Regions from separate parts of the Neobacillus sp. SRL179 genome, predicted to be linked through region 2. Evidence: predicted binding sites of a transcription regulator. Region 2 holds the regulator's gene; each other region holds the start of a gene.

Region 1 (3,178 bases), 1.1 Mb from region 2:
CTGTTTGGATTATCAGGTAATCCCTCTGCTTGTTATGTTGGCTTTGAATTATTTGCCCGGCCAATCATTCGAAGGTTGTTATTTACAGAAAGGCCTCATTTAAGGAAAGAAAAAGCGTTGTTGGAGACAGATTTTCCAAAAGCTAATCCCTTTACAAGATTTGTCCGTAGCAACACTTTTATTGATGAGGGCAGACTTAAAGTAACACCGAGCGGTCTAGATAAGTCCAATATTATCATGAGCTTAGCTGGTGCTAATTCATTAATGATCCTTCCAGGAGGGACCAGGGGCTTTACATCAGGTACAGAGGTGGATGTTTTGCTCCTCGAAGATCAAATGGGCAGTGAGTGGCCTTGGTGAAGCCGGTTATTTTTCAGGTGGTGGGGTATCAAAATAGTGGAAAAACAACGATTACCTCAAAATTGCTTGAGAAGTTAACATCTCTTGGATTAAGAGCGGTTACTATTAAACATCATGGACATGGGGGAAAACCTGACGTGATGATGCAAAAGGATTCTGCCAAACATCTAACCTCTGGTGCAATTGCTTCTATAGTTGAAGGAGAAGGAAGGCTGATTCTTCATGCGGAGAACTGCACCTTAAGTCTTAATGATCAGATAGATCTGCTCACGTATTTCCAGCCCGATGTTATTATCATTGAAGGATATAAGCAGAAAAATTATTCTAAGCTGTTATTAATTAGAGATAAAGAGGACATTCCGTTAATGAATTCGTTGGAAAATGTCCAGGCTATCATTTACTGGAAGGAAGATTTAAAAGAAAGGTTTAAGGATCAGTGTTCACACCCAACCTTTTTTATTGAGGATGATACAGCAATTGATTGGGCAGCTGAATTTATCCAAAAGTGTGTTCATAAAATAGTTAAAAAAAGTTAATAAATTTGTCAAATATGTTAATTTTATCACAACAATCAGCAAAAATCCTCGATATAATAATGATAGGGGTTAGTATGTTTGTTAAATATAAAGTTGTAACAGTTTTGAATTGGAAATACGACGGTTACTCATTGGATAATCGAATCTAGAGAAGATACAGTTTCCCAGTAGATGATTATATTGTTTGTATTCCCATTCAAACTGTAGTGAAATTGACACAAAAAGAAGGCTGAGGCCTTTTTTTTGTGTTTTAAATGTGATGGACTTCACTTATTAACTTCTTTTCCTCTTCTATAGTAATGGTAAAGGATAAAGGAGTGAATGAGATGAAATTATTTTTACCGAAACAACATGGTGCATGGGCAATGCTCATCATCCCCTTTTGGCTTGGTGCCCTGGAGGGTGGATTTTTATGGCAGCATATTCCATTTTTTATAGGTTGGATCTTCTTGTATTTAGCTACTTATCCAATGCTCCTATTATTTAAAAAGAAAAAGATTCCGTTTTATGTAAAATGGACGGTTATTTATATGGTTCCAGCTTTAGGTTTGTTATTATTTCCTTTGTTCAAGAGTCCATCCATCATGGCTTTTGGTTTTCTAATGATTCCGTTTTTTACTTTAAATGCGTATTTTACCACTAAAAATCAAGATCGTGCTTTTATGAATGATATCAGTGCAATTATTGCTTTTTCCATTGCGGGTTTAGCAAGTAGTTACTTAGGACAAAAATCTATCACACTGGAATCCGTCCTATTTCCCTTTTTAACGTCAATCTTATTCTTCATAGGTTGTACTTTTTATGTGAAATCAATGATTAGAGAAAAGAAAAATAAACATTTCAAATGGATTTCATGGTCCTACCATTTCCTTCTTGTAGCGGCATGGTTTGTTAGTGGGAATTGGGTTGTTGGAATAGCTTTAATTCCTAGTTTACTTCGAGCCATTCTTTTTTATGGAAAAAAATTAACTCCAAAACAAATAGGTATTTATGAAATCATCAACTCGGTATTCTTTTTCCTACTTGTTGCAGCACAAATCATCCTCCTAAAGTAAAAAAATCGGTCGTCATCGACCGATTTTTTTAGCTTTATACAGTTGAAAGGGGATCACCTAGTCAACCTTACAAATTTCAACTGGGCATTCTTCACAATCAATTTCCCTTTTTAAATAATCTAAATCATGGATGGTAATGTTCCCTTTATCGATAGAAATGATTCCGGCTTTTCTTAAATCACTAAGTAACCGATTCACTACCTCACGTGACGTTCCACAGAAATTAGCCAATTCTTGATTCGTTAGGGGCAATTCCACCATAATCCCTTTATTTGTCTTAATTCCGTAACTGTTACTTATGCGAATTAAGGTTGAATACAGGGCTCCTTTTTTTCCATGAAGTACTAAATCACGAAATTTAGTTTGTGTTTTACGATATTGCAGACTCATCCACTTAATCATTTCAAACGAAAGAGGAAGATCTTGTGAAAGTTTTTCCTCTAGAACATCCTTCATGATGACAGCTACTTCACCATTCTCGACAACCCGTGCACTTAATAAATACCGCGTAGATGGGGAAAATAAATTTAATTCACCTACAAAATCACCTTTTGAACACATTCTAAGGGTAAGTTCTCTACCGTCAGGAATTATTTTACTAATTTGAAGGATACCACTTTGAACGATATATAATTCATCCGCCTGTGAACCTTCCTGGAAAAGAAAAGTTCCTTTTTTAATCTTTCTTATATGGTGAACAGTATCAAAAAGGTGAGACAATGTAACAGGTACTTCTTTTACTGACAGCATACTCCTAACCACCTTTGATGGTACGTAAATTAATATTGAAACAATATGCAAGTCAAAGCTAAATTTACAAGATATTACTATAATTATATTGTTAACGAAGAATAATTAGCAATAAAAGTGCAATAAGTTCATACAATCGTCAAAAAACATATGTAAATCTTTCTACTAAGAGATGCTGCTGCGTGTACGCTGTAATAGATTTTCACAACTTTTTATATTTCTTGGGAAATAATGTCGTCTTATGGCGAATTTGAAAGAAATTCCTATAATGGTCAAACACAAAAAGGAAATAATAAAGATGTAGAAGAGAAGGAGGGATAACATGGGACAAAGTCATCAGTTTAGATCAGGGAAAAAAGCACCCAATAATGGCATTTACATTGAAGTGGGTGAAACTGGAAGCAATATCATTAATCCGAAGAAAATAAAGCTAAAAGCAGGGGATCCTTTTCCTGAAACATCAAATGATGATCGGGT
Region 2 (3,178 bases):
ATTAATACATCATTGCCGCTTTGTTTTTCAATTTCAAAGGAAAAGTTAGCTGATTTTTCATCACCAAGCGGCCGGTCGATGATCTCCATTTTTTCGAGTTTTTTACGGCGGCTTTGCGCCCGTTTCGTAGTCGAGGCCCTGGCTAAATTCCGTTGAATAAAGTCTTGCAGATTAGCGACTTCTTGCTGTTGTTTTTCATAGACTTTCAGATCGCGCTCATAATTGGCGGCCTTTTGTTCCAGGTATGAACTATAGTTGCCTGTAAACCGCCCAATTTGCTTGCGTGAGACCTCATATACCTGTGTGACGACTTTATCCAGAAAGTATCGGTCATGGGAAACGATCAAAATTGCCCCATCATACCCCTGCAAATATTGCTCAAGCCAGGAGAGGGTATCAATATCAAGATGGTTGGTAGGCTCATCCAGAATTAAAATATCAGGTCTTGTTAACAATAACTTTCCAAGAGCAAGCCTGGTTTTTTGACCGCCGCTCAAACTTGAAATCATTAAGGAACTTTCCTGAAAGTTTAAACCATGCAGGACAGAACGAATATCAGCTTCATACTGATAGCCGCCCTGTTCTTTAAATTTTACTTGCAGCTGATCATATTCTTTTAAAATTCGTTCGTATGTGGCTGAATCTTCAAAAATACTAGGATCGGCCATTCGTTCTTCGAGCTTGCGCAGCGAATTTTCCAGCTTGCGCAGCGGTTCAAAAACGGTCAGCATTTCATCCCAAATGGACAAATGGGATTCAAGGCCGGTATTTTGCGCTAAATAGCCAATGGTTACTTCCTTGGGCTTGATAATCTCGCCGCCATCATGTGACAGATGACCAGCAATAATTTTCAGTAATGTTGATTTTCCGGCACCATTGCGGCCGACAAGGGCAACACGGTCCCGTGTTTGTAATTCTAGCTTTATATTCGATAAAATAAGGTCAGCACCATAATATTTTTGTAGTTGATTCACTTGCAACAAAATCATTTTTATTCACCTCTATTACATATAAATAGTGTACATTATATCCCGAATGTCGGCAATAAAGCGCGACTTTTGAGTAGTTTGGATACTGGAAATTTGCGTTTTTTGTGAAAAAGTGTCTATTTCGTGCAAAGTTTCACACACAGAATGTGAATAATAGTGTATTATTTTGGGGTAGGAGGATTTTTTATATGGCAGAGTTTACTCATTTTAATAAAGAGGGCAGAGCAAAAATGGTCGATGTTAGCGACAAGCCGGAAACAGCACGGACAGCTCTAGCTCATTCCAGCATTACGGTTAGTAAAGAGATTTTTGAGAAAATAACCAATCATGAAATGAAAAAAGGCGATGTTTTAGCAGTGGCCCAGGTGGCTGGAATCATGGCTGCTAAAAAGACATGGGACATTATTCCGATGTGTCATCCCATCCCTTTAACGGGAGTAAATATTTCCTTTTCATGGGAACAAAGCGAAAACAACAACTATCAATTATATATTGCTGCGTCGGTTAAAACAAAAGGGAATACTGGGGTGGAAATGGAAGCGCTCACAGCAGCCTCGGCTTGTGCCTTAACTGTTTATGATATGTGTAAAGCGGTAGATAAAGGAATGGTCATAGGACCGACCTATTTAGTTGAAAAAACGGGCGGTAAAAATGGCGATTTTAAGAGAAATGAACGGATTTAACAAAGGGATTTGAAGGGGTGTGAGAAATTATGAGTAATGAAACGACGAAGATTCCACAGGCAACAGCAAAACGGCTGCCTCTCTATTATCGATTTTTAAAGAACTTGCATACTTCCGGAAAGCAAAGGGTTTCATCTGCAGAATTAAGCGAGGCCGTAAAGGTAGACTCAGCAACCATCCGTCGAGACTTTTCTTATTTCGGCGCCTTAGGTAAAAAAGGGTATGGATACAATGTCAATTACCTGTTAACATTCTTCCGTAAAACGTTGGACCAAGATGAACTGACAAAAGTTGCCTTAATTGGGGTAGGTAATCTAGGAACGGCTTTTTTAAATTATAATTTTTTGAAAAATAATAATACCAAAATAGAGTGTGCTTTTGATGTGGATCCAGAAAAAATGGGAACAAAAGTCCGTGAGGTACCGGTTTACCATATGGATGAGCTTGAAAGGGTATTAATGGAGGAGCAAATTTCCGTTGCTATTCTAACGGTGCCAGCCCCCGTTGCGCAGATGATTACCGACCGGCTTGTGAAGGCGGAGGTAAAAGGAATTTTAAATTTCACCCCGGCACGGTTAAATGTCCCGTCATCGATTCGGGTTCATCACATTGATTTAGCGGTTGAATTACAATCATTGATTTACTTTTTGAAACATTATCCAACTCAAGAAAAAGAAGAAGAATAAGCAAAAGGGCCTTTCACAAAATGTGGGGGCCCTTTTTTTGGAAAATTTTTATTAGCAGCTTTACATGCGTAACAGTGTTATGTTACACTGTTTTCATGAAAGGGGTTTTCATAAATGAGCGAGGAGTTAATATCGAAAAAAGATTTATTAGATCTTGCCGGGATATCTTACGGGCAATTGTATAGATGGAAGCGGAAGGATCTTATACCAGAAGAATGGTTTATTCGAAAATCCACCTTTACCGGCCAAGAAACATTTTTTCCAAAAGAGAAGATTTTAGAGAGAATTAACAAGATTCAAATGATGAAAGAAAATTTGTCCTTGGATGAGCTCGCTGATATGTTTTCACCTAATATAGGCGATTTGCAGCTGGAAAAAGATGAATTAATAAAACGTAACATTGTTTCGGATATGGTGATGAGCTTTTACTTAACCCACGATAAAGGCAGTCACAAATTTACTTTTACTAGAATGCTGGAAGTTTATGTGTTAGAGAAGCTTCTCCAATCAGGGGAGATCAATCTAGACGAAGGAAAAATGCTGCTTCAGGTATTAAAGGACCATGCTCAGCTAATTAAGCAAAAAAGCTGTGATTTGGTCGTAACGCGGAAGCTGGGTGTATCAACCTGTCTGCTGTTAATAAATGCGGAAGAGTTCCATTTTGATAAAGACACAAAGATGGTCGTGTCATTATCGCTGATGAGTTGTATGGAGGAAATAAAAGCGAAATTACTCTAAAGGAGAATAGCGATGGAAACGAAAAACAGGGGCGACCTGGTTATTAATGGATTAGGTTCATCAAATGGAGGGCAATTCAACC
Region 3 (3,178 bases), 2.5 Mb from region 2:
GTTAGTCAATTATATTACTGAGTATAATTTCTATTTAACCGATTTTGAAAGTTTGCGGAGGCATTATGCAAAAACGCTAGAAAAATGGGCAGAAAACTTTGAAAATGTACTTGATGAAGTTAGAAAAACCAAGGATGAACGCTTTATTCGTATGTGGCGTTTATACCTAAATGCATGCTCTGCTTCTTTCCTAACAGGGAATATAGACCTCAGTCAATTTATCTTTACAAAGGGTACCAATAACTTTATTCCATGGACCCGTGACTATTTATATAAATAAGTTAATAATAGGGTCTAAGGCAATAATGGTGCCTGACACCCTTTTTTGCATTTACAAGATGTATAACTATTTTTTCTCTGTAATGGTTGTGGTTAAGGTGAATTAGGCACACAAGAATTACTATAGAAAAGAAAAAAGGCACCTAGCCTTTGAATAGTTCATCAAAGGTGTTAGGCACCATGAGTTACAGCATTGTAGGAGAATTTTGCATCATCCCATTGATAAATACCTTCTTGGAGCTTTATGACGGAGTCAAAAGGTCGATCGATGGTAACTTCTTCTTCTAATTGAACCTCATTATTTAAATCTTTATGTTGTTTCTCAATTAAATAGTTCTTTAACCGCAGCAAATCTGTTTTTGAAGCAACACGAAGTACCTTATCTAAAGTAATTTTCTTTTCACTTATTCCATAACTATTACAAATACTTGTTTGAAAACTTTTATTATACTGTAGCATCATGTTTAAATCATTGATACAGGCTACACCAAATACCTCTTTGATAATATCCTCGTACCGAAGCTGTGTGCCAGTAGCAAATTTAATAATATTCTTTTCAGGATTCTCTAAGAAATAAACGGTTTCGATTGAATTTCCCATGTTATACCACCTTTTCTTCCATAAATTTCTATAGCAAAATCTTTAAGAGCAATAAAAATAAGTAGATTTATTTAAAGATTATAGTTAATTTAGCCTAATAAATCAGTGCATCATATATATTATAACACACTTTTCATTAATTTTCGGGACACCTTTTGAAATTTGTCTAGTTTTGTCGAAAAATTACTATAGTAATCAGCTAAAGAACTTCCTTAGTGTAAAATGGAAGTTCTTTTACCCTAACAGATCAATTCCCTTTTTGGGATATTGCCACAAACCCTTTTGCTGCCTTATATGAAGGTAGTTGAAAGCGCTTTAAAATAGTTAAAGAAATATTCACATGTTTCTAGAAGAAATTACTATAAAATAAGGTTATGTTTAATATTTCACAAATCAATCAAGAAAACAATTAATTAAAAGGAGTATATCAAATGGGATACAACAAACCCGATAAAATTATGGAAATCACCGTAGAAAATGGTGTTACAAAGACAAAATATTCTCCAGTTCAGACATTAATCTTAGGTTTCGAAGCAGGGGCATTTATTGCTTTAGGCTATTTACTATTCATTCGTGTTACAGCACCTTTGTCTGGTAATCTAGAAGGATTAAGTAACTTAATTGGAGCATCCGTATTTCCGATTGGGCTAATCCTCACCTTAATTGCCGGTGGTGAGCTCTTAACAGGGAATATGATGGCCGTACCACTTGCAAGGATTGCGAAAAGGGTCAGTACAAGACAGGTTATATATAATTGGTTTCTTGTAACGGTTAGTAACTTTATTGGAGCTATATTTGTTGCCTACTTTTTCGGGCATGTGGTTGGATTAACAGAATCGGCACCATATTTGGAAAAGACCGTTAGTATTGCCGAACATAAGCTGGAAGCTTCCCTTATCCAAGCTTTTATTTCGGGTATTGGTTGTAATTGGCTTGTTGCCTCAGCTGTATGGCTTTCATATGGGGCAAATGATATGGTTGGGAAAATTGCCGGTATTTGGTTTCCAACGATGGCTTTTGTCGCAATTGGATTTCAACACGTAGTCGCAAATATGTTTGTTATACCGGCCGCCATTTTTGCAGGACATTTTTCATGGCTTGAATATCTTCATAATTTTATTCCTGTTTTTTTAGGGAATGCGGTGGGCGGAACGGTATTTATTGCGATGGCTTATTGGTATACTTATAAGAAAAATACACCTGAGTATGCTGAGCCAAAAGTGGTTCAACCAATGGTGAAAAGTGGAGTTAGCTAAAACTTTATCTACCTTAAAAGCAGCCCTAAACGAGAGTTTAGGGCTGCTTTTTTACGCCTTTATAACATTAATCATGGTTAACCTCCTTCTTAGTAATATGGACATACTGCATAGAATAAAATGGGTGAATGGGAGTATTTCCTAACGGTAAACCAGTAGTACTGGCAGGAGTCATTTAAGAAACTAGATAAGAGGAGAAGTTGAGGAAATGGTAAAGCGTATTAGGGCAGTCACATGGATGATAATAGGTAGTTTAATAGGTTTGGCTGGTTGTACAGAAGATAGGGCACACGAAAAGCCTCAAAAAGAAATGGTTACGGAGACGCAGCAAAAACCTGCCCAAAAGCCAGCAGTTGAACCCGAAAAAATAAAAGAACAAAAACCAGTTGAAGTAAATGTAATTGATCCAAAGTCGAAAAAAATTATTAAAACTTTTTTACCAGAAGAGGTAGGTTACCATACAGATCAGCAATTATATAAGAAGGAAATAGAAAAGTGGTCTAAAGAGCTAGCGCGAGGGACGGAAACAATGGAAGGCTATGACCAACGTATGGTGCTTGACAAAATTGATGAGAATAGCCAGATTATCAAGGGAAAACCACAAATTATCTTAGATGAAGCTATTTTAGTAGATAGAATAATGATTGCCTCTATCAGCGGGGGAGACGTAGAGCTGCCTATTACGGTGACAGAAAGCGGCTATAAGCCTGAAGATGTTCCACATTTGAACGAGGTAGTTATAGGTTCCTTTACAACCTATTTTAACAGTGGAGTGGTTGGCCGTTCTAAAAATATAGAGCTTTCAGCAAAAGCTATTGATAATATCATTGTTGGTGCCCAGGATATTTTTTCTTATAATACAACTGTCGGTCCAAGTGACGTTGAACATGGGTACCAACCTGCAAAAGAGATAGTCAACAAGCAATTGGTTGATGGAATTGGCGGCGGAATCTGTCAGACGTCTTCGACATTATTTAATGCCATCGACCAAGTGGGAGTTAGTTATGTTGAACGGCATCACCATTCCTTATCGGTTGGATATG
Region 4 (3,178 bases), 2.3 Mb from region 2:
ACTTTCGTCTTCAAGCAGCTTGCGGGTTTTATTAATATCTGCATGTTGATTGATTAACATATTACCAGCCATGTTAAAAATACATTTAATATTTGTTGTTAATCTATCTGTTCCTGCTAATCCATCTTTTTCGGTCATTTCAGTCCCTTTTTCAACTGCAGTTGTCCATAGGAAACACGGAATGGATGCCTTAACCGGATTCTCATATGAAAATGGATAAACAATTCCAGAACGACTCCAATAACCAGTTCCAGCTGCCCAGCCGCCTAATTTTCCTACATTACCTGTAAGGCATGCGAGCTGTGCACCTCCGCGCATGAATTGTTCACCGTAGGCTTGGCGTTGTGCCGCCCAGCCTTGAATAAGTGCAGCCGGCTTCGTCTTTGCATATTCACGTGCTACTTCGCGTATTTTACTTGCAGGTACACCACAAATTTTCTCAGCCCATTCAGGTGTTTTAGGTACACCATCCTTTTCACCTAGCAGGTAACTTTTTAATGACTCTTCCTTGGCTATTCCCTCCGGCATATGATCACCGTCAAAACCAATACAGAACTTATCAAGGAAGGCTTGATCCTGTAGTTTTTCAGTAATGATTACATACCCCATAGCGTCCATCATGGCAGTGTCTGTTGTAGGACGAATAGGGATCCATTCATCAGCAAAAGCTATTGCAGTATCCGTATATCTAGGATCTATGACAATTATTTTGGCGCCATTTTTCTTTGCTTGCATTAAATATTCACGATATGGTGTAGAAAAGATCATTTCAGAAGGGTTTTGGCCCCATAGGATTATATATTTTGAATGTAAAAGTGAATCGAAACTATTTCCTGTGTCGTTCGTACCATACGTATAGGGAGTCGCAACATTTCCAGCGCCTGAACTATAATCATTACGGGAATTCAGGTAACCACCTGTAAGGGCTAATAACTTTTTGGCTGCTCTTGGTCCACCATGCAAACCCCAACTTTGTCCAGATCCATAGTTTACGTATCTGGATTCAGGTCCATATTTATCACCAATCCGTTTGACCTGCGAAGCGATGGTTTCTATTGCCTCGTCCCATGAAATTCTTTCAAATTTCCCTTCACCACGTTTGCCTACTCGTTTCATCGGATATTTTAGACGATCGGGATGGTAAAGCATTGGCCGATAGTTCCGTCCTCGAACACACGCCCTTAGTGGTGGTGTAGATAGGTCTCCGCCTTGTTGTGTATCAGTACTAACTCTGACAACTACCCCATCCTGTACATGGGCTTTAATAACACAACGACCCCCACAATTGTTAATACTACAAGTTGAGATAATTTTTTCCTCAGTCTTTGCACTTACTGGCTTTTCTTCTTCCTTGCGGTCAACAAGCATTTTCGTTCCAATACCACCAGCTATAACCGGAACTCCTATGGCACCAGACCATTTCAAAAAGGTGCGCCTCTGCATTTTATTTGTTAATAAATTCTTTAAATGGCTATTTTCAGACATTCGATAATGCCCCCCTTACTTCCAATAAAGTTCTTAGATCCAAGTTTAAAAAATCCTCAAGCAGCATTGCAGCACCTAGATATAATTGACTATTACTGTTATTGATAATCCTCTTACAAAAATCTGGAACCCAAACATTTAAATGGTCCTCCAGAAATCTAACTTGGCTAGAAACTATTGCCCCTACTTTTTTTAAATTTGTTTCTTGTAAACTTAAATCAATTAGAAAAATCAGAAACTCTAATTCTAACAATAAGTGATCTTCTGGTTCGTTATTTTCTTTAATATATTTCAGCCCAAATTGATGATATTGCTGTCTAATTTGCAAAGTCCATTCCTCAAATAACAAATGTTCTTTACTTCGATAATAAGACTCCCATGGAGGAGCGATGATAGAACCGGGCCCCACAAACAGACGATCGTACTCTTCTTTTACATAACCAATTTGCTCTTTCGTAAATTGTTCAAAAAAGGCAGCGAGAAGTTCCCCTCCTTCATTTATTTCCTTTAATTCTGTAAAATCACCTTGGGAGGCTAATTCCAACAAGATCTCCTCATTTATTGGTTCTGAAAATAAGGTATATAAAAACTGGTAAAAATTTTTTCTCGATAATAAATATAGATGTAATTTAGTATGTATTGAGTCTGTTGAAGTTTTCATTTCCTCGCTCCTCGTTTTGATATACTCACATATTCCCTCTATATTTCACCCGCTTTTCCAATCTGCTAAAGTATGGATTTACAGTTTTATCATACCTTACACATCTTTTTGTGAAACTGATTTGTGCAATAATTCACATTAAGTTCAAAATCCTTTGACTAACGTTGGTCATTTTTTCAGTTTTGAAGGAAAATGTGTATAATAAGAAGGTCTACAAATCAGAAAAGGATGATACCCTTGAATATTATTGACCATGAAGTTGAAAAATTAGAAGATCCATTTGGATTACTGACAGGTGACCGTTACGAATTTTTTCTTAAACTAGATGTTGAGGAAGAGGACGAACTTTACTCTGAAAAAGGTGTGGGGTTAAAAGTCATTTTTGTTCGTGATGCAAGTGAAGACAAGATTACCAACTATTACTTTTATGAACAAGGCAGTGAACAAGTCCTTGACTTTGCCCTGGAAGAAGAAGAGGAAGAATTAGTTCTTACATATTGTAAGCAACATTGTAAAGAGTAAAAAAATAACAGGGAGAATTTTCTCCCTGTTACTCACTTAATTACATAAAATTTTTGCTATGGTTATGAATCACTTGTAGTTCTTTTGTAGTTTGTTTCATTTCACTTTTGCAAATTGGACAAAGAGGTGTTTCACTACTTTTAAAGTTATCACGAACCCAGCACTTGCACGTTTCTGAGCTGCAAACCCAAATTTTTGTTTCTTCTAATTTAATTTCTTCTTCATTTTTTCTTCCAAACGCCAAAACGATCACTCCTTTAAATTAGTTATGACTGTTTTTGAACACTTTGTCTGATAGCTGACAAAGCTACCATTCTAGTAAAAAATATAGATAAAAAGGTGATGCTTTCACTTGGTGCATCACCTTTTTATTTTAAAAGAATTAAACTGTTTGTACGTTAGCAGCTTGTGGTCCACGAGCGCCTTCAACGATTTCAAAAGATACTGATTGACCTTCTTCTAAAGTCTTGAAGCCTTCTGATTGGATAGCTGAAAAGTGAACGAATACAT

The links. Region 2 encodes Rex, which represses fermentation and respiration genes when NADH is low (regulators of the CRP and FNR family bind a similar motif). Its sites were predicted from a motif close to TTGTGAAATATTTCACAA; they were not measured.
Region 1: the regulator Rex is predicted to act here: its motif matches at 1,151-1,168, upstream of AC4E8C_RS06605 (YwiC-like family protein).
Region 3: the regulator Rex is predicted to act here: its motif matches at 1,254-1,271, upstream of AC4E8C_RS13430 (formate/nitrite transporter family protein).
Region 4: the regulator Rex is predicted to act here: its motif matches at 2,268-2,285, upstream of AC4E8C_RS14805 (TorD/DmsD family molecular chaperone).

Annotation. Positions count from the first base shown of each region.
Region 1 is NZ_OZ481792.1:1,342,642-1,345,819, forward strand. Features, by position in the region: gene AC4E8C_RS06595 (molybdopterin molybdotransferase MoeA) at 1-360, shown strand, start outside; gene mobB (molybdopterin-guanine dinucleotide biosynthesis protein B) at 357-896, shown strand; gene AC4E8C_RS06605 (YwiC-like family protein) at 1,223-1,951, shown strand; gene AC4E8C_RS06610 (Crp/Fnr family transcriptional regulator) at 2,009-2,701, opposite strand; gene AC4E8C_RS06615 (YjzC family protein) at 3,024-3,178, shown strand, end outside.
Region 2 is NZ_OZ481792.1:280,302-283,479, forward strand. Features, by position in the region: gene AC4E8C_RS01545 (ABC-F family ATP-binding cassette domain-containing protein) at 1-989, opposite strand, end outside; gene moaC (cyclic pyranopterin monophosphate synthase MoaC) at 1,178-1,672, shown strand; gene AC4E8C_RS01555 (redox-sensing transcriptional repressor Rex) at 1,702-2,358, shown strand; gene AC4E8C_RS01560 (YhbD family protein) at 2,473-3,096, shown strand; gene AC4E8C_RS01565 (polymer-forming cytoskeletal protein) at 3,109-3,178, shown strand, end outside.
Region 3 is NZ_OZ481792.1:2,732,430-2,735,607, reverse strand. Features, by position in the region: gene AC4E8C_RS13440 (class I SAM-dependent methyltransferase) at 1-280, shown strand, start outside; gene AC4E8C_RS13435 (hypothetical protein) at 451-879, opposite strand; gene AC4E8C_RS13430 (formate/nitrite transporter family protein) at 1,311-2,135, shown strand; gene AC4E8C_RS13425 (VanW family protein) at 2,344-3,178, shown strand, end outside.
Region 4 is NZ_OZ481792.1:3,021,307-3,024,484, forward strand. Features, by position in the region: gene AC4E8C_RS14800 (DMSO/selenate family reductase complex A subunit) at 1-1,485, opposite strand, end outside; gene AC4E8C_RS14805 (TorD/DmsD family molecular chaperone) at 1,478-2,029, opposite strand; gene AC4E8C_RS14810 (DUF6509 family protein) at 2,375-2,668, shown strand; gene AC4E8C_RS14815 (cold-shock protein) at 2,709-2,912, opposite strand; gene cspD (cold-shock protein CspD) at 3,051-3,178, opposite strand, start outside.